2 regions of the Mycobacterium sp. NGS57 genome follow, and region 2 is predicted to be linked to the other one. Evidence: riboswitches for the same ligand, from Rfam matches in the RefSeq annotation. Region 2 holds a riboswitch; the other holds the start of a gene.
What was found. A riboswitch is a leader RNA that binds a small molecule or an ion and turns the genes downstream of it on or off. The one in region 2 is predicted to bind S-adenosylmethionine.

Region 1: another riboswitch for S-adenosylmethionine. It lies ahead of AC5Y43_RS03995 (bifunctional o-acetylhomoserine/o-acetylserine sulfhydrylase); the one in region 2 lies ahead of AC5Y43_RS06925 (hypothetical protein).

Annotation. Positions count from the first base shown of each region.
Region 1 covers NZ_JCALCP010000002.1:121,820-133,461, forward strand. The annotation lists gene AC5Y43_RS03960 (bifunctional methylenetetrahydrofolate dehydrogenase/methenyltetrahydrofolate cyclohydrolase) at 17-865, shown strand; gene AC5Y43_RS03965 (DUF3017 domain-containing protein) at 881-1,144, shown strand; gene AC5Y43_RS03970 (DUF732 domain-containing protein) at 1,141-1,635, opposite strand; gene AC5Y43_RS03975 (FAD-dependent oxidoreductase) at 1,892-3,343, shown strand; gene AC5Y43_RS03980 (aminotransferase class V-fold PLP-dependent enzyme) at 3,375-4,409, shown strand; gene AC5Y43_RS03985 (class I SAM-dependent methyltransferase) at 4,412-5,143, opposite strand; gene metX (homoserine O-acetyltransferase MetX) at 5,140-6,273, opposite strand; gene AC5Y43_RS03995 (bifunctional o-acetylhomoserine/o-acetylserine sulfhydrylase) at 6,284-7,636, opposite strand; SAM riboswitch class IV at 7,780-7,897, opposite strand; gene AC5Y43_RS04000 (NADP-dependent isocitrate dehydrogenase) at 8,088-10,325, shown strand; gene AC5Y43_RS04005 (NADP-dependent isocitrate dehydrogenase) at 10,353-11,582, shown strand; gene ephH (epoxide hydrolase EphH) at 11,571-11,642, opposite strand, start outside.
Region 2 covers NZ_JCALCP010000003.1:116,765-128,406, reverse strand. The annotation lists gene AC5Y43_RS06950 (MMPL/RND family transporter) at 1-1,004, shown strand, start outside; gene AC5Y43_RS06945 (SDR family oxidoreductase) at 1,008-1,790, opposite strand; gene AC5Y43_RS06940 (hypothetical protein) at 1,836-2,714, opposite strand; gene AC5Y43_RS06935 (acyl-CoA dehydrogenase family protein) at 2,711-3,967, opposite strand; gene AC5Y43_RS06930 (NAD-dependent epimerase/dehydratase family protein) at 4,129-5,223, shown strand; SAM riboswitch class IV at 5,405-5,516, shown strand; gene AC5Y43_RS06925 (hypothetical protein) at 5,551-6,153, shown strand; gene AC5Y43_RS06920 (NAD-dependent epimerase/dehydratase family protein) at 6,247-7,230, opposite strand; gene AC5Y43_RS06915 (aldo/keto reductase) at 7,230-8,201, opposite strand; gene AC5Y43_RS06910 (acyltransferase family protein) at 8,259-9,587, shown strand; gene AC5Y43_RS06905 (TetR/AcrR family transcriptional regulator) at 10,203-10,874, shown strand; gene AC5Y43_RS06900 (MlaE family ABC transporter permease) at 11,495-11,642, shown strand, end outside.

The DNA of each region.
Region 1 (11,642 bases), on a different contig from region 2:
GTGCCAGACTGTCGGCGTGGGAGCAATCACGCTGGACGGCAAGGCCACCCGGGACGAGATCTTCGTCGACCTCAAGCAGCGGGTTGCCGCCCTGACCGCGGCGGGACGCACACCCGGGCTGGGCACCATCCTGGTCGGCGACGACCCGGGTTCGCAGGCCTACGTGCGCGGCAAGCACGCGGACTGCGCCAAGGTCGGCATCACGTCGCTGCGTCGCGACCTGCCCGCCGACATCAGCCCCGCCACGCTCGACGAGACCATCGACGAGCTCAACGCCAACCCCGAGTGCACCGGCTACATCGTCCAGTTGCCGCTGCCGAAGCAGCTGGACGAGAACGCGGCGTTGCAGCGGGTGGACCCCGCCAAGGACGCCGACGGCCTGCACCCGACCAACCTGGGCCGGCTGGTGCTCAACAACCCGGCGCCGCTGCCGTGCACCCCGCGCGGCATCGTGCACCTGTTGCGCCGCTACGACGTCGAGATCGCCGGCGCGCACGTGGTCGTCATCGGCCGCGGTGTGACGGTGGGCCGCCCGCTGGGGCTGCTGTTGACCCGGCGCTCCGAGAACGCGACAGTCACGTTGTGCCACACCGCAACTCGCGACCTGCCGGCGCTGACCCGGCAGGCCGACATCATCGTCGCCGCCGTCGGCGTCCCGCACCTGCTGACCGCCGACATGGTGCGACCCGGCGCCGCCGTGCTCGACGTGGGTGTCAGCCGGGTGGACGGCAAGCTGGCCGGCGATGTGCACCCGGACGTGTGGGAGGTGGCCGGCCACGTATCACCGAATCCCGGTGGCATCGGCCCGCTTACCCGCGCGTTCCTGCTGACCAACGTCGTCGAGCTGGCCGAGGGACGGCGCTAACAGGTGCGCGCGATCATGCGGGCCCAGTGGCCGATCGTGTTGGTCGAGCTGATCTTCTCCGCGGCGTTTGTCTTGGTGGCGGCCAACTTCTGGCGCCGTGGCGCCCTGCTGATCGGCATCGGGGTCGGCGTGGCGGCGCTGCTGCGATTGCTGTTGTCCGACGAGCGGGCCGGCCTACTGGTCGTTCGCGGCAAGGGCCTGGACTTCGCGACCACCGCGGCCGTCGCCGCGGCGATGGTCTATATCGCGTGGACCATCGATCCGTTGGGGACCCGTTAAATCCCTGGCATGCCGGGGATTTGGCTCAGCCCGCCGGGCAGGTTGGCCGGGAGGTTGGCAGGTAGGCCGCCGGCCAGGTTGCCGGGGATACCGGGCAGCCCGGCGGTGGGGTTTCCGCTGGCGATGTTTGCGATTTCCTGCGGGCAGTACATCTGAATGGCGATGGTGGTGAACATCTGCGCCATCTGCGGCGACATGCCCTGGTGGGTAACGCTTGCCGCGGCGGCGGCGAAGTTCCCGCCCGGCTGCGCGAGCATCGGGCAGATGGACTGGCCCACCGACATCGCGTTGCCCGGTTCGCCGAAGTCGATGCCGGCGTGGTTGAGCGCGTCGATGAAGTTGTCGTCGGTCCCCGCGTCCGCCTCGGCGGGCGCGGCGAAGGCCGCGGCCACCGTGAGCAGCCCGGCGGCGCCGGCCAGCAGGCGAATGGTCAAGGGCTGGTGGCGAAACAACCAGATCCACCGCTGAGGTCCCGCCGCCAGTGCCTTCATGCCATCTCCATCCGTCGTGGAGTGCACTGAGGGCACTCGAGTCACGTTAGTGAACTCTGATCTATGACTGTCACATTTACAACACGGTGCGGTAAAGGTTTGCACAATAAGCGTTTTGTGGGCCCGCCGCGCCCGCGACGTCGTTTATTGCGCCGGCGCCTGATCGGGAGCCGACCACGCGATCGAGGCCACACTGTTACCCGACACTCGCGCCGGGGCCGGATTTTCGGGTGCCGATTGGACCAGAATCCGGCCCATGACGTCGAATCACAGCCTGGACTCTGGGATCTCGCGCCAGACATTTCTTCGCGGCGCCGTCGGAATGTTCGCCGCCGGAGCGGTATTCGGGGGTGCGCGCGCGGCCGCCGACCCGGCCGCCGGCTGGGGCGGCTTGGCCTCCTCGATCGGGGGAAGCGTGCTGTTGCCGGCCAACGGCGCCCAATTCGCCACGGGCAAACAAGTTTTCAATGCGCTGTACAACAATTCCAATCCGGCGGCGGTGATCACCGTGTCGTCGCAGTCGGACGTGCAGAAGGCGGTCGCGTTCGCGGTGGCCAACGGGCTCAAGGTCGCCCCGCGCGGCGGCGGGCATTCCTACATCGGCGCGTCGGCCGCCAACGGGACCATGGTGCTCGACCTGCGCGGGCTGCCCGGCGGGGCCAACGTCGACGGCGGCGGCAACGCGACGGTGACGCCGGCGACCACGGTGTACGCCGCGCACCAGGCGCTGGCCGGGGCCGGGCGCGCGATTCCCACCGCCACCTACCCCAGCGTCGGGATAGGTGGCCTGTCGCTCGGCGGCGGGGTGGGCGCCGATTGCCGTCATGCCGGGTTGACGTGCGACGCGCTGCAGTCGGCCACGGTGGTGTTGCCCAGCGGCGACGTGGTCACGGCGTCTGCCAACGACCACCCCGACCTGTTCTGGGCGCTGCGCGGAGGGGGCGGCGGCAATTTCGGGGTGACGACGTCGATGACGTTCGCGACCTTCGCCACCGCCGACAGCGATGTGGTGCGACTGGACTTTCCACCGGCGTCGGCGGTGCAGGTGCTGGTCGGCTGGCAGTCGTGGCTGAGCGCGGCCGGCCGAAACACCTGGGGGATCGTCAATCTCTCGGTCGGCAGCCAGCCGGACTGCCATGTGCTGGCGACCTGCCCGGCGGGCGCCGGCCCCGGTGTCGTCGACGCGATCAAGTCCGCGGTGGGGGTGGCGCCCACCGCGGTGCAGAACAAGACGCTCAGCCACATGGACCTGGTGACGTATCTGGCCGGCGGCAGCTCGACGACGTCGCCCGTCGGTTTCGTGGCCGGGTCCGACGTGCTCACGACGATCGATTCGGCTGCGGCCCATGCCATCGCGACGGCGATCGGGCAGTGGCCGGCCTCCGCGGGCAAGGCGTCGCTGCTCGTCGACCCGCTGGACGGCGCCGTCGCCGACGTCGCGGCGGGGGACACGGCCTTCCCGTGGCGCAAACAGTCCGCGCTGCTGCAGTGGTACGTCGAACCCGTCGCCAACCAGGTGCCCGCGGCCGCGCAGTGGCTGAGCTCCGCTCACCAAGCGGTGCAGCAGTTCTCGGTGGGCGGCTACGTCAACTACCTGGAGACCAACAGCTCGGCCTCGCGGTACTTCGGCTCGAACCTGTCGCAGCTGACGGCGGTGCGCCAGAAGTACGACCCTGACCGTGTCATGTTCTCGGGATTGACTTTCTGACGGCACTACAACCTTTGTGGTGAAATGCCGCATGACCCGCGAAGCGTTCGGCGCGGAGTTCGTCGGCGCCGAAGGATTCCTAGACACCCCGACATTCGGGTTGCCGCCGCGGTTTGCGGCCGAGGCGCTGCGCGACTGCATCCGATCGTGGGAAGAGGGCGAGTTGCAGATCCGCGCGTTCGACGAGCCGATGGGTGCCAGCCGAGCGGCCTACGCGTCGCTGATCGGCGCCGACGAACACCGGGTGGCGCTGGGGACCAGCGTGTCGTCGGCGATCGGCCTGGTCGCCGCCGCGATCCCCGACGGCAGCCGGGTGGCGGCGTTGCAGGGCGAATTCACCAGTGTCACCTTCCCGTTCGTCGCTCAGGCCGCGCGTGGTGTCACCGTCACCGAGCTGGCGCCGGGCCAATTCGAGGATTCCGCCGGTGATTTCGACGTCGCGGCGGCCAGCCTCGTCCAGTCCGCCGACGGCGCCTTGCTGGACCTTGAGTCGCTGCGCGCCAGCGTCGCCGATTCGCGCGCCATCACCGTGCTCGACGTGAGCCAGGCCCTGGGCTGGAAGAACGTCACGCTGGGATGGTCCGACGTCGCCGTCGCGGCCAGTTACAAGTGGCTGCTCGGGCCGCGCGGGGTGGCCTGGATGTCGTTGAGCCAGCGCATGATGGACACGCTCACCCCGCACACCGCCAGCCCGTACGCGGGGGCGGACATGTGGTCGTCGCTGTACGGGCTGCCGATGCGGCTGGCCGAGAACGCGCGGCGGTTCGACGCGTCGCCGGCGTGGTTCAGCATGCTGGGCGCGGCGCTGTCGCTGACGTGGCTGGCGTCGCTGGATCGCGTCGCCGTCGAGTCCCACACGCTGCGGCTGGCGAACCGCTTGCGCACCGAATTGCAGCTGCCCGCTGCCGAGTCGGCGATCGTGGCATTCTCGGTGGATGGCGCCCCAGATGCCCTGCGGCGGGCCGGTATCCGGGCATCGGTGCGCGCGGGGGCGACCCGGGTCGGGTTTCACCTGTACAACACGAACTCAGACGTCGACAAGCTCCTCGGTGCGCTCCGGCCCTAGCCCTAACCCGTCAGCGCCGCCCGGATGCACACGGTGACGTACGGCAGCGCCAGGCCGGCCGAATTCGTCAGTGCCGGATGGGTGGCCAGCAACTCGCGCACCTGCTCGAGCGTCCTGGTGCGCACCTCGGTCGGTGAGGTAATGCAGTAGCTGCGCGACGCCACCAGGTCGATCAACGCTTGCGGCGTCAGGTAATTCGTCCACTCGAGCTGATGACGCTCCGGCCCGGTGAACGACTCGGACAAGTTGACGTCGAAGCGGCCGTCGCCGTCGGAGCCGATGATCTCGCCCAACTCGCGCACCCAGCCCAGCCGCTCGTCGCGGGTGTTCCACACCAGCCCGAGCCGCCCGCCGGGCCGCAGCACCCGGGCCACCTCGGGGATCGCCCGCTCGGGATTGACCCAGTGCCACGCCTGGGCGACCAGCACCGCGTCAACGCTGTTGTCCTCCAACGGAATTTCTTCGGCCGTGCCCAGCAGGGCACGCGTTTCCGGCAGCGAGCTGCGCAGTACTTCGAGCATGTCGGGGATCGGGTCGACGGCCACCACGTCCAGGCCGCGCTCCACCAGCCGAGTGGTCAGCTTGCCGGTGCCGGCGCCGAGGTCGAGCACCTGGCGGGCCCCGCTCGGCAGCAGCCAGTCGATCGCCTCGGGCGGATAGGAGGGGCGGCCGCGCTCGTAGGCCGCGGCCGCAGAGCCGAACGACAGCGAGCGGTCCTGGCCGGCCCGGGTCATCGCGGGTCGGCCAGGTCGAGCGTCTTGCGGATCAACTCGCCGACGGCCTCGGATTCCACCAGGAACCCGTCGTGCCCGCAGATCGACTCGACCACATGGAGTTCGGCGCAACCCGGCAGGAGCTCGGCCAGCTCCTGTTGCAGGCGCAGCGGGTAGAGCCGGTCGGAGGTGATGCCGCCGACCACCACCGGCACCGGGCACCCGCGCAGGGCCGCTTCGACCCCGCCCCGGCCGCGGCCGACGTCGTGGCTGTTCAGCGCCTCGGTCAGGATGACGTAGCTGCCGGCGTCGAAGCGGGCCAGCAGCTTGTCGCCCTGGTGTTCCAGGTAGCTCTGCACGGCGTAGCGGCCGCCTCCGAATGGGGGGCCCGGGTCCTCGCCGCCCTGGCTGTCGTTGGCGAACCGGGTGTCCAGCTCCGCCTCGCCGCGATAGGTCAGGTGCGCGAAGCGCCGCGCGATCGTCAACCCGGCGGCCGGCGCCCGGCCCGTCTCGTGGTAATCGCCGCCCTGCCAGTCGGGGTCGGCCTTGATGGCCGCGATCTGCGTGGTCTGGGTGCCGATCTGGTCTCCGGTCGCGCGCGCCCCGACGGCCAGCAGCAGCCCGGCACGCACCCGCTCCGGGTGACCGACGATCCACTCCAAAGCCCTTGCGCCGCCCATGGATCCGCCGACCACGGCGGCCACCTGGTCGATGCCCAGAGCGGCCAGCGCGGTGATGTCGGCGGCCACCTGGTCGCGCACCGAAATCAGCGGAAACCGTGAGCCCCAAGGCTTTCCGTCGCGCGCGAGCGAGCTGGGGCCGGTGGATCCGCGGCAGCCACCCAGCACGTTGGTGGCCACCGCGCACCAGCGGTCGGTGTCGATCGGCGCGCCCGGCCCGGCCACGCCGTCCCACCAGCCGGGCGTGGGGTGTCCGGGGCCGGCGGGCCCGGTGATGTGGGAATCGCCGGTCAGCGCGTGCAGCACCACCACTACGTTGTCGCGTGTGGGCGACAGCTCGCCCCAGCGCTGGACGGCGATGCAGACGTCGTCAATCACCTCACCGCTTTCCAGCCGCAGCGAGCCGATGTGGACATACCCGACTTCGCCTTCGGCGGGCAGCGTCTGGGTTCCAACGTCGGAGATCGTCATGTCAGACTCTTCAGACCGCCGCCACGGTGTGTGACTCACCGCTGAACTTCCGGGCCGCGGCAAACCCGAGCTCCAGGTCGGCCAGGATGTCGTCGATGCCCTCGATGCCGACGGCCAGCCGCACCAGCCCGGGGCTGACGCCGGTGCTCAGCTGCTCCTCGGGGCTCAGCTGGGCATGCGTGGTCGACGCCGGGTGAATCACCAGCGAGCGCACGTCGCCGATGTTGGCGACGTGGCTGTGCAGCTTGAGGGCGTTGACGAACGCCTTGCCGGCCTCGACGCCGCCGGCCAGCTCGAACGCCAGCACGGCCCCGGTTCCCTTGGGCGCCAGCTTCTTTCCGCGTTCGTACCACGGCGAGCCGGGCAGCCCCGCATAGTTCACCGACACCACCCCGTCATGGCCGGCCAGAAACTCGGCGACCCGCTGGGCGTTGGCGACGTGGCGCTCCATGCGCAGGCTCAGCGTTTCCAGGCCCTGGGCCACCAGGAACGCGTTGAACGGCGCGGCGGCCGACCCGAGGTCGCGCAGCAGTTGCACGCGCGCCTTGAGCGCATACGCCGGCGGGCCCAGCTCGGCGTACACCACGCCGTGGTAGCTGGGGTCGGGCGTGGTGAACCCGGGGAAGCGGCCCTGCGTCCAGTCGAAGGTGCCGCCGTCGACGATGACGCCCGCGATCGCGGAGCCGTGCCCGCCCAGGTACTTGGTGGCCGAGTGCACCACGATGTCGGCGCCCTGCGTGAACGGCTGGATCAGGTACGGAGTGGCGATGGTGTTGTCGACGATCAGCGGCACCCCGCTGGCGTGGGCCACCCCGGCGACCCCGGGCGTGTCCAGCACGTCGATCTGCGGGTTGGAGATGGTCTCGGCGAAGAACGCCTTGGTGTTGGGCCGGACCGCGGCCTGCCACGAGTCGAGGTCGTCGGGATTGGCGACGAAGCTGACCTCGATGCCGAGCTTGGCCAGCGAATAGTGGAACAGGTTGTACGTGCCGCCGTAGAGCCGCGGGCTGGACACGATGTGATCGCCGGCACATGCGAGGTTCAATATGGCGAATGTCTCAGCCGCCTGCCCGGAGCTGAGAAACAGCGCGGCGACGCCGCCCTCGAGCGCGGCGACCCGCTGCTCGACGACGTCGGTGGTCGGGTTGCCGATCCGGGTGTAGATGTTGCCCGGAACCTCGAGCCCGAACAGCGCCGCGGCGTGCGCAGTGTCGTCGAAGGTGTACGAGGTGGTCTGGTAGATCGGCAGGGCGCGGGCGTGGGTGGTCGGGTCGGCCTGCTGGCCGGCGTGCACCTGCTTGGTCTCGAACGACCAATGCGCGGTGGGGTCGGCGGTATCTGTCTCGCTGTCTCTAGAGCTCACGTGCGGCGGTGCTTTCTTCTCGGAAGGGCATGAACTGGCATCGGGAAGTGCGCCGTCGACCTAGCGACGGCACACGAAGCGCCGCAAATGAGCTTGATGAGTGCACATCACGTTTCCCCTCTAGTCAGGGGTCCGTTATGGCGGACCCGCGCTTGCCGCGCAGCCTGTGGCTACTAGACCTGGTCTTTCACCCGGGGCACCCCACCGCGGTTGGAGGGTTGCCGGCCAGCAAGCCGGGGCTTAGCGCTGGCACTCATGACCGATGTGAAGCCTATCTCATAGCGGCGAGTCCCCGCCAACTCGAGCCAACTCCTATGGTCCGGCGGCCACCGGTGCCGCAGTTCAGCGCGCTGGCCTGCGGTCGACGCCTGTCCAAACACCCTTGATAACGTGGCAGCCAGAACGCTGAGCCCCATCGATATCCGATCAATGACGCCAGGAGAGATGGACCGTGTGCGCCGAACAGCCGACCGTCATCTACACGTTGACCGACGAGGCGCCGCTGCTGGCGACCTACGCGTTCCTGCCGATCGTGCGGGCCTTCGCCGAGCCGGCGGGCCTCAAGATCGAGACGGGTGACATCTCGCTGGCCGCCCGGATCCTGGCGGAGTTCCCCGATCACCTGACCGAAGAGCAGCGGGTGCCGGACGCCCTGGCGGAACTGGGCGCGCTGACGAAGCGGCCCGACACCAACATCATCAAGCTGCCGAACATCAGCGCCTCGGTGCCCCAGCTGGTCGCCGCGATCAAGGAGCTGCAAGGGAAGGGCTTCAAGGTTCCGGACTTTCCGCAGAATCCGAAGACCGACGAGGACAAGGCAATTCGGGAGCGCTATGCCAAATGCCTTGGCAGCGCGGTCAACCCGGTACTGCGTGAGGGCAACTCCGACCGGCGCGCGCCCAAGGCCGTCAAGGAGTACGCGCGCAAGCACCCGCACAGCATGGGGGAGTTTTCGCCGGCGGCGCGCACCCACGTCGCGACCATGCGGCACGGCGACTTTTACCACGGGGAGAAGTCGATGACGCTGGATCGCGCGCGCAGCGTGAAGATGGTGCTGGAAACCCAAAGCGGTCAGACCCTCGAGCTCAAGGACAAGGTCGAGCTGCGCGACGGCGACGTCATCGACAGCATGTTCATGAGCAAGAAGGCACTCTGCGAGTTCTACGAGGAGCAGATGCAGGACGCCTACGAGACCGGCGTGATGTTCTCGCTCCACGTCAAGGCGACCATGATGAAGGTCTCCCATCCCATCGTCTTCGGCCACGCCGTGAAGATTTTCTACAAGGATGCGTTCGCCAAGCACCAGGAGCTGTTCGACGAACTCGGCGTCAACGTCAACAACGGATTGGTCGATCTCTACGACAAGATCGAGTCGCTGCCCGCCTCCCTGCACGAGGAGATCATCCGCGACCTGCACGCCTGCCACGAACACCGTCCCGAGCTCGCGATGGTCGATTCGGCCAAGGGCATCACCAACTTCCATTCGCCCAGCGACGTGATCGTGGATGCGTCGATGCCGGCGATGATCCGCGCCGGCGGCAAGATGTGGGGCGCCGACGGGCGGCAGAAGGACACCAAGGCCGTCAACCCCGAGTCGACCTTCGCCCGCATCTACCAGGAGATCATCAACTTCTGCAAAACCCACGGGCAGTTCGACCCGACGACGATGGGCACGGTGCCCAACGTGGGCCTGATGGCCCAGCAGGCCGAGGAATACGGCTCGCACGACAAGACATTCGAGATCCCCGAGGACGGTGTCGCCAACATCGTCGACCTCGAGACCGGGGAGGTCCTGCTCAGTCAGAACGTGGAAGAAGGCGACATCTGGCGGATGCCGATCGTCACCGACGAGGCGATCCGGGACTGGGTCAAGCTGGCCGTCACCCGGGCGCGCAACTCGGGCATGACGGTGGTGTTCTGGCTCGACACCGAACGCCCGCACGAGGTCGAACTGCGCAAGAAGGTCAAGGCGTACCTGAAGGAGCACGACACCGAGGGCCTCCAAATCCAGATCATGCCGCAGGTATGGGCCATGCGGTACACGCTGGAGCGCGCGATGCGCGGACAGGACACCATCGCCGCGACCGGAAACATCCTGCGCGACTACCTCACCGACCTGTTCCCGATCCTGGAGCTCGGCACCAGCGCCAAGATGCTGTCCATCGTCCCGCTGTTGTCCGGCGGCGCGATGTACGAGACGGGAGCGGGCGGTTCGGCACCGAAGCACGTCCACCAGCTCGTCGAGGAAAATCACCTGCGCTGGGATTCCCTCGGTGAGTTCCTGGCGCTGGGAGCGTGTTTCGAAGACATCGGTGTCAAGACCGACAACGAGCGCGCCGAGCTTTTGGGCAAGACACTGGATGCGGCGATCGGAAAGTTGTTGGAGAACAACAAGAGTCCGTCACGCAAGACCGGCGAACTCGACAATCGCGGCAGCCAGTTCTACCTGGCGTTGTACTGGGCCGAGCAACTCGCCGCGCAATCCGACGACGAAGAGTTGCGCGAGCACTTCGCCTCGCTGGCCGACGAATTGAGCCGCAACGAGGACAAGATCGTGGCCGAACTCGCGGAGGAGCAGGGCGAGGCGGTCGACATCGGCGGCTACTATCGCCCGGACACCGAGAAGACGACTGCAGTGATGCGGCCGAGCAAGACGTTCAACGAAGCGCTGGCAGCTTCGCAAGGTTAAGGGCCGCGAGAGAAAGTCGAACTCGATATGGCAGGCGAATCCAAGATCAAGGTCAAGGGCCCGGTAGTCGAGCTCGACGGCGACGAGATGACCCGCGTCATCTGGAAGCTCATCAAGGACATGCTCATCCTGCCCCATCTCGACATCAACCTGGAGTACTACGACCTGGGGATGGAGCACCGCGACCGCACCGACGACCAGGTGACGATCGACGCGGCCTACGCCATCAAAAGGCACGGCGTGGGCGTCAAATGCGCCACCATCACCCCCGACGAGGCCCGCGTCTCCGAATTCAACTTGAAGAAGATGTGGCTGTCGCCGAACGGGACCATTCGGAACATCCTGGGCGGCACCATCTTCCGCGAACCGATCGTGATTTCGAATGTGCCGCGCCTGGTTCCGGGCTGGACCAAACCGATTGTCATCGGCCGTCACGCCTTTGGTGACCAGTACCGGGCGACGAATTTCAAAGTCGACAAGCCGGGTACCGTCTCGCTGACGTTCACCCCCGCCGACGGCAGCGAGCCGATGGTGCACGAGATGGTGACCATCCCCGAGGACGGCGGCGTCGTGATGGGGATGTACAACTTCAAGCAATCCATCCAGGACTTCGCGCGGGCGTCGTTCACCTACGGCCTGAACGCCAAATGGCCGGTGTATCTGTCCACCAAGAACACCATCCTCAAGGCCTACGACGGCATGTTCAAAGACGAGTTCCAGCGCATCTACGACGAGGAGTTCAAGGAGCAGTTCGAGGCCGAGGGCCTGACCTACGAGCACCGGCTCATCGACGACATGGTGGCCGCCTGCCTCAAGTGGGAGGGCGGCTACGTGTGGGCCTGCAAAAACTACGACGGCGACGTGCAGTCCGACACCGTCGCGCAGGGCTACGGATCGTTGGGGCTGATGACGTCGGTGCTGATGACGGCCGACGGCAAGACGGTGGAGGCCGAGGCCGCGCACGGCACCGTCACCCGCCACTTCCGGCAGTACCAGGCCGGCAAGCCGACCTCCACCAACCCGATCGCATCGATCTTCGCCTGGACGCGCGGGCTGCAGCACCGCGGCAAGCTGGATGACACACCCGAGGTCAGCGACTTCGCCCAGAAGCTGGAGGAGGTCGTCATCTCCACCGTCGAGGGCGGCAAGATGACCAAGGACCTCGCCATCCTGATCGGTCCCGATCAGGAGTGGCAGCAGAGCGAGGAGTTCCTCAACTCCATCGCCGAGAACCTCGACAAGGCCTTAGCCGGCTGATTCCTCGCGGCGCCCGTCACCTTTGGTGCACTCGTCGAGGAAGTCGGTGACGACGTCGGC
Region 2 (11,642 bases):
TGCCGTCGATGATCGAGAACATGAAGGCCATGAAAACCACGATGCTGACCATGTATTCGACCCAGAAGGGCCTGCAGGATCAGCAGAACGAGGCGCAGAAGAACTCCAACGCCATGGGCAAGGCGTTCGACGCGTCCAAGAACGACGACTCGTTCTATCTGCCGCCGGAGACGTTCAACAACGCCGAGTTCAAGAAGGGCATGAAGAACTTCATCTCCCCCGACGGCCACGCCGTGCGCTTCATCATCAGCCACGACGGTGATCCGATGTCGCAGGAAGGCATTTCGCACATCGGCGCCATCAAGAAGGCCGCCTACGAGTCGCTGAAGGGCACTCCGCTGGAGGGCTCCAAGATCTACCTCGCGGGCACCGCGTCCATCTACAAGGACCTCAGCGACGGCAACACCTATGACCTGCTGATCGCCGGGATCGCCTCGCTGTGCCTGATTTTCATCATCATGCTGCTGATCACCCGGGGCGTCGTGGCGTCGGCGGTGATCGTGGGCACGGTCCTGCTGTCGCTGGGCGCTTCCTTCGGGCTTTCGGTGCTGATCTGGCAGCACCTGATCGGCATCGAACTGCACTGGATGGTGCTCGCGATGTCGGTGATCATCCTGCTGGCCGTCGGCGCCGACTACAACCTGCTGTTGGTGGCGCGGTTCAAGGAGGAGATCCACGCCGGCCTGAATACCGGGATCATCCGATCGATGGGCGGCACCGGGTCGGTGGTGACGTCGGCGGGTCTGGTGTTCGCGTTCACGATGATGACGATGGCGGTCAGTGAGTTGACGGTGATCGGCCAGGTGGGTACGACCATCGGCCTGGGGTTGCTGTTCGACACGTTGATCGTGCGCTCGCTGATGACGCCATCGATCGCCGCGCTGCTGGGCAAGTGGTTCTGGTGGCCGCAGCGGGTGCGACAGCGCCCGAAGCCGTCGCCCTGGCCGACTCCGGCCAAGCATCGCGAAGAGCTCGTCGACGCCGGACCCGCGAAAGTGCAGTAGGGCTTAGGTGACCCACTCCGGCTGTTGACTGGCGTCCACCGCCGAGAAGTCCTTGTGCCCCAGGCCGGCGGTGGTGCCGCCGTCCACGACGAACTCGGAGCCTGTCGAGTAGCTCGACTCGTCGCTGGCCAGGTACACGACGAGGTTCGACACCTCGCGGGGGTCGGCGGCGCGGCCCAGCGCGGTCTGGAAGATGTCGTCGGGCACCCATTCGGTCATCGGTGTCTTGATGAGCCCGGGATGGATGGAGTTCACCCGGATCCCGCTCGGACCCAGTTCCAGCGCCACCGATTTCGTCAGCCCGCGCACGGCGAATTTGCTTGCGGTGTAACCGTGGGAGGCGATAGTGCCGGCCATCCCCTCGATGGATGAGATGTTGATGATCGACCCGCGTCCCGCCTCCTTCATGGGCTTCACCACCGCGCGGATGCCGAGGAACACCCCGGTCACGTTGATGTCGAAAATCCTGTGCCACTCGGAGAGTTCGTAATCCTCGACGGTGCCGATGTTGAGGATGCCGGCGTTGTTCACCAGCACGTCGACGCCGCCGAACTCGCCGAGGGCCGTCGCCACCGCGGCTTCCCAGTGCTCGGCCTTCGTGACGTCCAGGTGTAGGTAGCGCGCGGCGTCACCGACTTCGGCCGCGACCGCCTTGCCCTCGTCGTCGAGAATGTCGCCGAACACCACCTTGGCCCCCTCGGCCACCAGCGTCCTGACGTGCGAGGCACCCATCCCCCGCGCTCCGCCGCTGACGATCGCGACCTTTCCCGCCAACCGTTCTGCCACTGTGCTTCTCCTGTCGCGTGCCGGGGTTTTCTGCACCCTATCTGGTCAGTCGACGACGTCGAAGATCGCCGCGGCCGAGGTGACGGCCTTGTCGGCGTTGCCCTCGTCGTGCAGCAGCATGCGCACGCCGACGCGTCGCGGTCCACCTCCTGAACCGGCGAGATGCGCCGTGCCCTCCACGCGGAAGGGCCCCACCTTGCCGCGCGACATGAACATGACGTGCCAGCTGGCGACCTGCACCCTGCGGGTGGCGGCGGCGTCGGCGGCCAGGTCGGTCGCCGCCGTCTCGAGGACGACATGCTGAGGCCCGATGTGTAGCGCGGCATCCGGTGAGGCGAGTTCGGTGCTCAGTTCGGGCAGCGTCCAGTGGCCATCGTCGCGCTTGCGGGCGCCGAAGGCCTGCCACAGCGGCGGCAGGTCGGGCGAGTCCTCGACCACCAGCTCGGTGCCCGAAACATCCATCCTGCCAAGGCCTTCCGGTGGCACCCCGATGACCGCCCCCTGGCCCTCGTTGAACGCGATCACCCGATCGGGGTTGTCGGCGTCGACGATCTTGCACCGCCCGTAGCCCATGGTCCGGCCCTGGTGCACGATGCCCGACCCGACAATCTCGATCCGTGTGACGTCGTAGCCGGGGTCGACGATCTGCACCGACGCGATGACCGGGTTGGGGACCGCGACCATGTCCGTCTGGCAGCCCTCGGGCGACGAGATCGCCAGCGGCGCCACCATCAATCCGCCCGCCTCGTTGCGCATGTCGCGGCGGATGGTGACCGTGTCGTCGGTCTCGCCGAGGTTCATCGACGAGTGATTGCGCCCGATGTAGCGGTAGCTCAACAGGCCCGTCCAGCGCCGGTACAGCTCCTCGCGGTAGGCGTCGGTGTCTTCGGCCAGCTCGCGGATATCACGAAGTTGATCGCTCACTTCTGGCCTCCTCCTGGGGATTTGCCGTGGCGCACCTGTTTGAACGGCACGCCGCGGTCGGCGGCGTACTCGCGCGGGAAGTTCAATACCCGTTCGCCGATCACGTTGCGCGCCATCTCGGTGGTGCCGCCGCCGATGCTGGCGACCTGGCGGCCCAGGTACCGCGTGCCGATGTTGAGCAGCCCCGCGTCGTCCTCGACCACCCCCGCCGCGCCGGCAACGGAGTGCGCGGTGTCGTTCTCGACGTGACTCACCTCGGCCATGTCGAGCCGGATGATCGATCCGGCTGCGGGGGGCAGGGTTCCGGCGACGACGGCGTGGTAGACGTGTTCGCTCAGTTGCCCGTGCACCGCACGGTGGACCAGGGCGCGGCCGACCATCTCCCCGACGCGTTCGTTGCCGCCCTGCCCGGTGCGCTCGACCAGCGCCATCAGGTCGACCGAAACGTCCTCGGCCTCAGTGATTCCGGGCCCGCTGGTGTATTCCGAGCCGTCGCCCATGCTGCGGCGCTCATGATAGAGCTGGCGCGACGCGACCTCCCACCCCTTGCCCGGCTCCCCGACGACCGCGTCGTCACCCAGGTCGACGTCGTCGAAGAACTCCTCGCAGAACTCGATTGAGCCGTTGACCTGCTGGATGCGGCTGATCGTCACCCCGGGGTGGTGCAGCGGCACCAGAAACATCGTCAGGCCCTCGTGTTTGGGTGCGTCCCAATCGGTTCGGGCCAGGCACAGGCCGTAGTCGGCCGCGAACGCCCAGGTGCTCCAGGTCTTGGCGCCGTTGAGGATCCAGCGCCCGTCGCGGCGGTCGGCGCGTGTGAGGACGCCCGCGAGGTCCGAGCCGCCGCTGGGTTCCGACAGCAGCTGCACGAGCACTTCGTCGCCGCGCAATGCCGCCCGAATGTGGGTGCGCTTCTGCTCCTCACCGCCCATGTCGAGGATCGTCGCGCAGCAGATCGCGAAGGACGGGACGTTGAGCAGCAGCGGTGTCTCGTAGGCCAGGGCCTCGGCGTCGAACGCCTTCTTGTACTCGTAGCCCAACCCGAGGCCGCCGTACTCGCGGGGAAAGCAGATTCCGGCGAATCCCCCGTCGTACAGCATCCGCTGCAGTTCGCGGGCGCGCTGCCAGGACGTCAGTTCGTCGCGCTCGAGGACCATCGCGTCCTCGGAGTCCAGCCGCGGCAGGTTCTCGGCCAGCCAGGCCCTGGCCCGGTCGCGGAATTCCGCTACGGACTCGGTCGCGTCGCCGCTCACGGGCGGCCTCGAATTCGCCTGGGCGTCATCGCCGGTGGCCTCCCGCGCTGTTCGAGAGATGAGCTGGTGCTGGGCGACTGTACAGCACTTTTCGTGACTATACAGCCTTGACTGACGGGTTACAGTTTTGGCGTGAAATGTCACGCTCCGGCCGGATCCCGATGACCGCCGGCACCATCCTGATCACCGGCGCATTCGGTCAGGTCGGCAAGCGGTGCGCGCAGCTGCTGCTCGAGCGGGGCCGCACCGTCGTCGCCACGGACCTGCGGACCGACAAGACCGTGGCCGCCGCGGCCGAATTGTCCGCGGGCGCCGGAGCGCTGGTTGCTGTCTACATCGACCTGACGGATGCCGCGTCGGTGCGCGAGTTGCTCGCCGCCCACCAACCCGAGGCGATCGTTCACCTCGCGGCCATCGTGTCACCGCCGTCGTATCGCCACCCCGGGCTGGCGCGACGGGTCAACGTCGGGGGCACCGAGAACCTGCTGGCGGCCGCCACGACCCTGACCGCTCCCCCGCTGTTCCTGATGGCATCCAGCGCCGCGGTGTACGGGTCGATCAACCCCTACCGGCACCCCGAGCGGATCACCCCCGAGACCGCGGTGAATCCCATCGACCAGTACGGCCAGGACAAGGTGCTGGCCGAGGCGGCGGTGCAAGCCAGCGGCCTGCCGCACGCGCTGTTCCGGCTGGGCGGGGTCATCTCGCCGGATGGGCAGGCGAACTTCAGCGGCGACTACCTGGTGCTGGTGCAGTCGATGCCGCGCGACAACCGCATTCACGCCGTCGACGCACGCGACGTGGCACTGGCCTTCGCCAATGGTGTCGACCGCCAGGACGCGATCGCAGGCAAGGTGCTGCTCATCGGCGGCAACGAATCGTATGTGAAGCTCCAGCGCGACCTGGAGGACGACGTGATGGCCGCCCTCGGGCTGGGCCGCCTGGGCCCCTCGGCGAGCCTGCCCGGGGACCCTGACGACGAGCGCGGGTGGAGTTTCACGGGCTGGTTCGACACCACGGAATCGCAAGCGCTGCTTGGCTTTCAGGAGCACGACTGGGACCAGACGGTGGCCTGGGTCGCCGATCCCCAGCGGCACCTGCGCATCGTCTTGCGCGTGCTCGGCCCGATGTTGCGGCCCCTGATGCGCGCCGCGCTCAAGCTGCAGCGCAGGGTTGAGGGCCGGGGCAAGTACGCCGATCCGTGGACGCTGATCGAGAAAAAATACGGCCCGGGCGCTTTGGCCGCCGCGGACTAGCTCCGCGATTCGCCCGTCCGCAGCGCACAAGCCCGTGTGCGGAGCATGACTTGACGCCCAATCGCGCAGGGCTTTTCCCGCGGTCCCAGCTCGTCGGGTGCGGTGGTGCGCGAGGCGTAACGATGCACGCTTGCCAAAAACATTGGTTGGATCTGTCGGGGTCCTCCCCTATCCTGGAGTCGCTCAAGAGCGGACGGCTGTTCGGGTACCTGGCCCGCCGTCCCGGCAACCGCGCCACCACCGCACGGTGCCCCAGGGGAAGAGCCGGCACGTGACACGTGCAAGTGGTGGACGCCCGAGGGTGGCGTCGCCGGGAATGGCGAAGAAATGACCAAGCAGAAGCTAAGCATCACTGATGCGGCACTACGCAAGCGCAATACCGAGTTGTCCGTGCATATTCCTTGCGGATGGCTGCGAGGACCCGTGCCGACCACCTGCAGGTGGAATTATCTGCACGGTCGTTGGCAGTCGTGCGGGGACGAAGACTCGCCCGAGAAATGGAAAGGTTGTGATGTCTCCCGTGCGCTCGACCTGTGCATCATCTGCTGCAGGGGAACGGCTGGCGGCCCCACGCGGTGGTCATGGCTGGCGTGTGCCGATTGCCGGGCCGTAAACGCGGAACTGCAGTCGGCGTGGGGATTTCGCCCACTCGCCCTGGGACGACACAGCCTGATGAATCGGATCGGCGTGGGGGGCAACAGTTCACCGGAAGTCCAGAAGGCGCAGATCGACCGGCTGATGGGGTTCACGAAACACGTCCAGCGGCTCGGCGAGTGGAAGAAGCAGGAGTACGGGCGGTTGGCGAGCAGGTTCGACCCGCTTGCCGACGTTCCCCTGAGCGCGTGGCAACAAGAATGGCCGCCCGGCCCAGACGCATCGTGGGACGCGTTCTCACGTCTGACCGGGCTCGAACCTCCTCCGCGACGATAGACGAGCGGAGGACGGAAGACAGGTCAACGCGTCGAACGACAACCCGCAAGGCGGGTCCAGCCCGGCATCGAGCGCGCCGAAGGCCTCGGACGATTAGCGGCGTGACGCGAAAAAGATTGCGGCCTTGCGGATCGAGTCTTCGACGGGTTCGGGTTTCCACCCGAGTTCGCGTTCGGCCTTGGAATGGTCCAGGGGCGACATGAGCTCGGCCATGCGCATCCCGGCGTAGGCCAACGGGAGGTCGCGGCGCAGCAGCCGCGCCAGCAGGTCGTTGACGCGCGCCCCGGCGCGCAGCACGGGCATCGGGATGGGTATGCGCGGTGGGCGCCTACCCACGGCGGTCGCGGCAATGCGGTGCAGCTCCTTGATGCTCAGGTACTTGTCCGAGATGATGTAGCGCTCGCCGCTTCGCCCGCGCTCGGCGGCCAAAAGCATTGCCCTGGCTGCGTCTTCGATGCCGACAACTTCTGCCGAGTAGCCCAGATAGAACGGGAACCGCCCGTTGGCGACCAGGGAGATCACAGAGCCGTGCGGGGTCGGCGCCCAGTCTTCGGGGCCGTAGGTGGTGGAGATGCACATCGCCGCGGCGGGCAGCCCTTTGTCCCGCGCGTAGGACAGCAGCAGCTCTTCGCCGGCCACCCGGGCCTGGATGTAGGCCCCGCCCTGATCCCAGTTGTGCGGATCGTCTTCGGTGACCGCCCTGGTCTCGCTGATAGCCAAAGAGCCTGTGGTGCTGGTGTATATGAACTTCGTCAGGTCCGCGGCCAGGGCGGCGTCGAGAACGTGCCGCAACCCTTCGACGTTGGTTCGAAACAGCGGCGCGGGATCGCGCAGCCACATCCGGGCGTCGACGACGCAGTAGTAGACGACGTCACACCCGGCCATCGCCGCACGCAGCGCGGCGTCGTCGAAGACGTCGCCGTAGCACCGCTCGACGGCCAGGTCGTCGATCCCCTTGGTGGAGCTGGTGCGGCGCAACATGACTCGCACGTCGGCCCCGGCGGCGACAAGCTGCCGCGTGACATGGGAGCCGAGGAAGCCGCTGGCGCCGATCACCAGCTTCTTGTCGCCGGCCACTAGCGGTCGATCCAGCCCATTTGCGCCTCGGCGTGGTGGCCGCCGACGGGTGGGGTGAGCCGGTCGATGCTGGCCAGCTGATCGGGGGTGAGTTCGACCGTGTCGGCGGCGGCGTTCTCCTCGAGCCGCGCGACGCGCTTGGTTCCCGGAATCGGCACGATGTCAGGCCCTTTCGCGAGCAGCCAGGCCAACGCAATCTGGGCGGGGGTGGCGCCGGCGTCGCCGGCGATGGCGCGCAATTCGTCGGCGCTGTTGAGGTTGTGCGCGAAGTTCTCGTCGAAGAAGCGCGGGTTGGTCTTGCGGTAGTCGCTGTCGGGCAGCTCGCGGTTGGAGCGGATCGCGCCGGTGAGGAAGCCGCGGCCGAGCGGCGAGTAGGCGACGAATCCGATGCCCAGTTCGCGCAGGACGTCGAGCACCCCGTCCTCGGGGTCGCGCGTCCACACCGAATATTCGGACTGCACGGCGGTGATCGGGTGAACGGCGTGGGCGCGGCGAATGGTGTTGACGCCCACCTCGGAAAGGCCGATGTGCCGGAGTTTGCCGGCGCTGACCAGCTCGGCCAGCGCGCCGATCGTGTCCTCGATCGGAGTCTCGCGGTGGAGGCGGTGCTGGAAGTAGAGGTCGATGCGGTCGGTCTCCAGCCGTCGCAGCGAGCCGTCGACGGCGATGCGAATGTTGGCGGGGCTGCTGTCGAGGCCGTCTCGTCCGGTGTGGGAGATCAGGCCGAACTTGGTCGCGAGCGCGACCTCGTCGCGGCGGCCGCGCAGGGCGCGGGCGACCAGTTCCTCGTTGACGTAGGGGCCGTACACCTCGGCGGTGTCGATCAGCGTGACGCCCAGGTCGATGGCGCGATGGACCGTGCGGATGGATTCGGCGTCGTCGGTTCCGGCGCCCGCGTAGGCGACGGACATGCCCATCGCGCCCAGGCCGAGGCGCCCGACTTCGAGTTCGCCGAGGTGAGCGCGCTTGATGGGCCCTTGCATGGGCCTATTGTGCGCGACGGCATTTCGGCCCGTTTGGCGGGTAGCCTGGCGCGGGTGCACACCGCGCGACCGGTCCGCGACCTGGCGGTCGACTTCTATCGGGTGTCCGGTGTCGTCCTCATCGTGCTGGGCCATTGGCTGGCCGGTTCGGTGACATATCACGACGGAGCATTCGGCAGGCAGAACCCGCTCGTCGACCTGCCCTGGACGCAGTGGCTGACGTGGCCCTTCCAGGCGGTCCCGACGTTTTTCGTGGTGGCCGGCTACGCGGGCGCGGTGTCCTGGGCGCATCGGCGGGAGGCCGAGGGGGTGTCCCGGCAGGCCTGGCTGCGCCGGCGGCTGGCGCGGGTGCTGGGCCCGACGGCGGCCTACGTCGCGCTGGTCTCGGTGGTCGTGGTGGCGCTGGGCGCCGGTCACGTGGCCGGTTCGACGCTTCAGTACGCGGGCTGGGCGGTGGCGATGCACCTGTGGTTTTTGGCCGTCTACCTGATGGTGGTGTCGCTGACGCCGATCGCCATTGCGGCACACCGGCGTTGGGGGCTGCTGGTGCCGGCCGGCCTCGCGGCGGCGGTGGTGGCGGTGGACATCGCATCGATCGCCGGTCATGCACACCATCTCGCGTGGGCGAACTACCTGCTGTGCTGGGGCACGTTCTACCAGCTCGGAATCGCTTGGCACGGTGGGTCGTTGGCGCTACGCAGATCCGCGGTGCTCGCGGCGGCCTCGGGTATCGCGCTGGCCCTGTTGACCGCGCTGGGCCCCTATCCGGTCAGCATGATCGGTGTGCCCGGGCAGACCATCGACAACACCACGCCGCCCACCGCGGCGCTGCTGGCTTTCGGATGCGCGCAGGCGGGATTGGTGATCATGCTCGCGCCCGCGCTCAACCGCGCATTGCGCGCGGGTGTGGTCAAGCGGGCGCTGGCCATTGGGAACAACAACGTCATGGCCCTGTACCTGTGGCACATGATCCCGGTGGTGATCGTCGCGCTCGTCGCGTATCCGGCGGGCCTGCTGCCGCAACCCCCGGAGGGTACAGGGGCGTGGTGGCTGGCCCGGCTGGAGTGGGTCGTCGTCCTCAGCGTGGCCACGGCGGCCGAGCTCGTGTTGTTGTGGTCGCAGCGGCGCGTCTTCGCGACGCCGCTCCCCATGCTCGGTATCCCCCTCACGGACCGTTGGGGTGAGGCACCCATGCTGGTGGGTGCCGCGGTAGCCGCCGCCGGTCTGAGTTTCTTCGCCGGCGGCGGCTTCGCGCCGGACGGGCGTTTTCCGTGGCTGACCGCGGCGGCCTTCGGCGTCGGGGTGCTGCTGGTGGCGCTTAATCCCACAAAGGTCAGCCGACAGTCGGTTGGCCCGGCACCTGCGGCCGGCTGAGCTCCCGCGATTACCGGCCTCGGCCGGTTTGTCAAGCGACTTACGGCCCCTGGAGAGGGGCCGCAAGGCCCTGGTTGCAGGCCATATCCGAGGAGAAATGTCGCATACAGGGAATGTTCGAGCTCCCGGACCAGATCGAGACAACCTCGCTATGGGAGTACACAGATGTTAGACAGCCTGGCGGTCACCAACAACCACGTCCCTCAGCAGCGCACACAGGATGCCGAGCTATTGAAGGAATCCGGCGTGCACAAGCTCGTTGTCCTAGATCGTGACGGGAACTGCTTGGCATTCGTATTGGCTTGGGACGGCTTCGATTACGACGCTGATACGGACACATATGTGTGCGTTGCCGACCGTGATGGCAGAGAACTCATGACCGTATACACCGAAGGTGAGGTCACGTCAGCACCCGGCGCGAACATGTATGTCGTAAGCGCGCCCGATGGGTCCGGTAAAGGGCGCCGCGGGCCCCGTTGACCTAATCGGCCGCCGGCGAGGAGTTCCCCGGCGTGGCGCAGTCGTGCACCGATATGGTCACGACGGATGAGGATTTGCTGTCACGGACGATTATGATGAACCGTTCGTACGGTTAGTTGTGCCGAGGGGTTGAAGATGCCCAGATCGCCTGGCAGGCGTAGCGAGATCCTGGACGCGTTCGTCCGCTACGTCGCCGAACGCGGCTATGACAGAACGAATATCGGTGATATCGCCGACGAACTTGGCATGTCGAAGGGCACCATCGTTCACCACTTCGGAACCAAAGCGCAGATGTTGCGGGAGTTGGAAGAGACCCACTTGACCCTCCATCTCGATGTGCTGCGCATGGTATGGGATCGCCTGGCCGCGCCGCACGAACGCATCGCCGCAATCATTTTCGCCTCCGCACTGCTCCAGGTGATCGGCCGCGAAGCCACCGTTGCCAGCCAGCGCGAGGTGGTCCAGCTGTTCGATGATCCGGCGATGCAGCAAGTGCGCACTTTGCGCGATCAATTGCAGGCGCTCGCGATTGACGAAATTCGCACCGGGATAGAGAGCGGTGTGTTCCGAAGCGTCGACGTCGAACTGGCCGCGCTGCAGCTGTGGGGATCGCTGCAGTGGATGTGGGTGTGGTTCGACCCCACCGACTCCCGGGCGCCCGAACAAGTCGGCGCTGCTTTCGTTGACGTGTTCCTCGGCGGACTGCTGCTCGACCGCTTTGGACTTAGCAGGTGGGCGGACCCCTCCACGGGCGTCGTCTCGGTGGTGCGCGAATGCCTGACCGCGTTAGCGAGCACCGAAGGTTGACCTGAAACAGGATGCTCTGCGCGGGAAGATAATTCGCCGCCAATCGGTCTCGACCTGAAACGCTGAGCCGCCCCGGCAGCGACATCGCCGGGCCACGACACCGATCAACGCGCGCCAACCGGGTTGCAGGAGGTGCAAAAGCGCTGGTAGGGCCAAATGATGCGCGGATCAGCGAGAAGTGTTGGCGGCGGCGGGCGGGCCACATTGCCGATTTATTGACCGCACGTACGGTCTGATGTCATAGTTGCTGGCGTGGCGCAAAGACTGGCGGCGTGCGGCCGGGCGGGGATCGGGGCCGACGCTTGGGGGGATCATCGGGTTGGCTCACATCCGCAGGTACGTGAGCCACGCCGCGGCTCACACCAGGAAGCGCTGGGCCCGAGCTTCGGCCGAAGACGTCGCCGGCGGTCCTTGTACGCGCGAGATTCGGAATGTGTTCTGGCGGCGTACTTTTCGCGTCGATCGGCCGTGCGATACCCGCTCGGGCGAGCGGCCGAAGACCTGTGGCTCATCACGTGGTCACGCCGGGGAGCACACCGATGACAACCACGCAGCTGCTTTCCGGCAAAGTCGCCGAAAAGATCCGGCCGGGCACGGAAGTGGCCGGCGGTTTCTTCCGGATGTGCGTGCTGACCGGCAAAGCTCTGAGGCAGCCGTTCGAGTGGCGTGAGTTCATCTGGACCGGCTGGTTCCTCATGCGGGTCTCGCTGCTGCCCACCATCGCGGTGTCCATCCCGGAAACCGTGCTTCTCATCTTCACCCTTAACC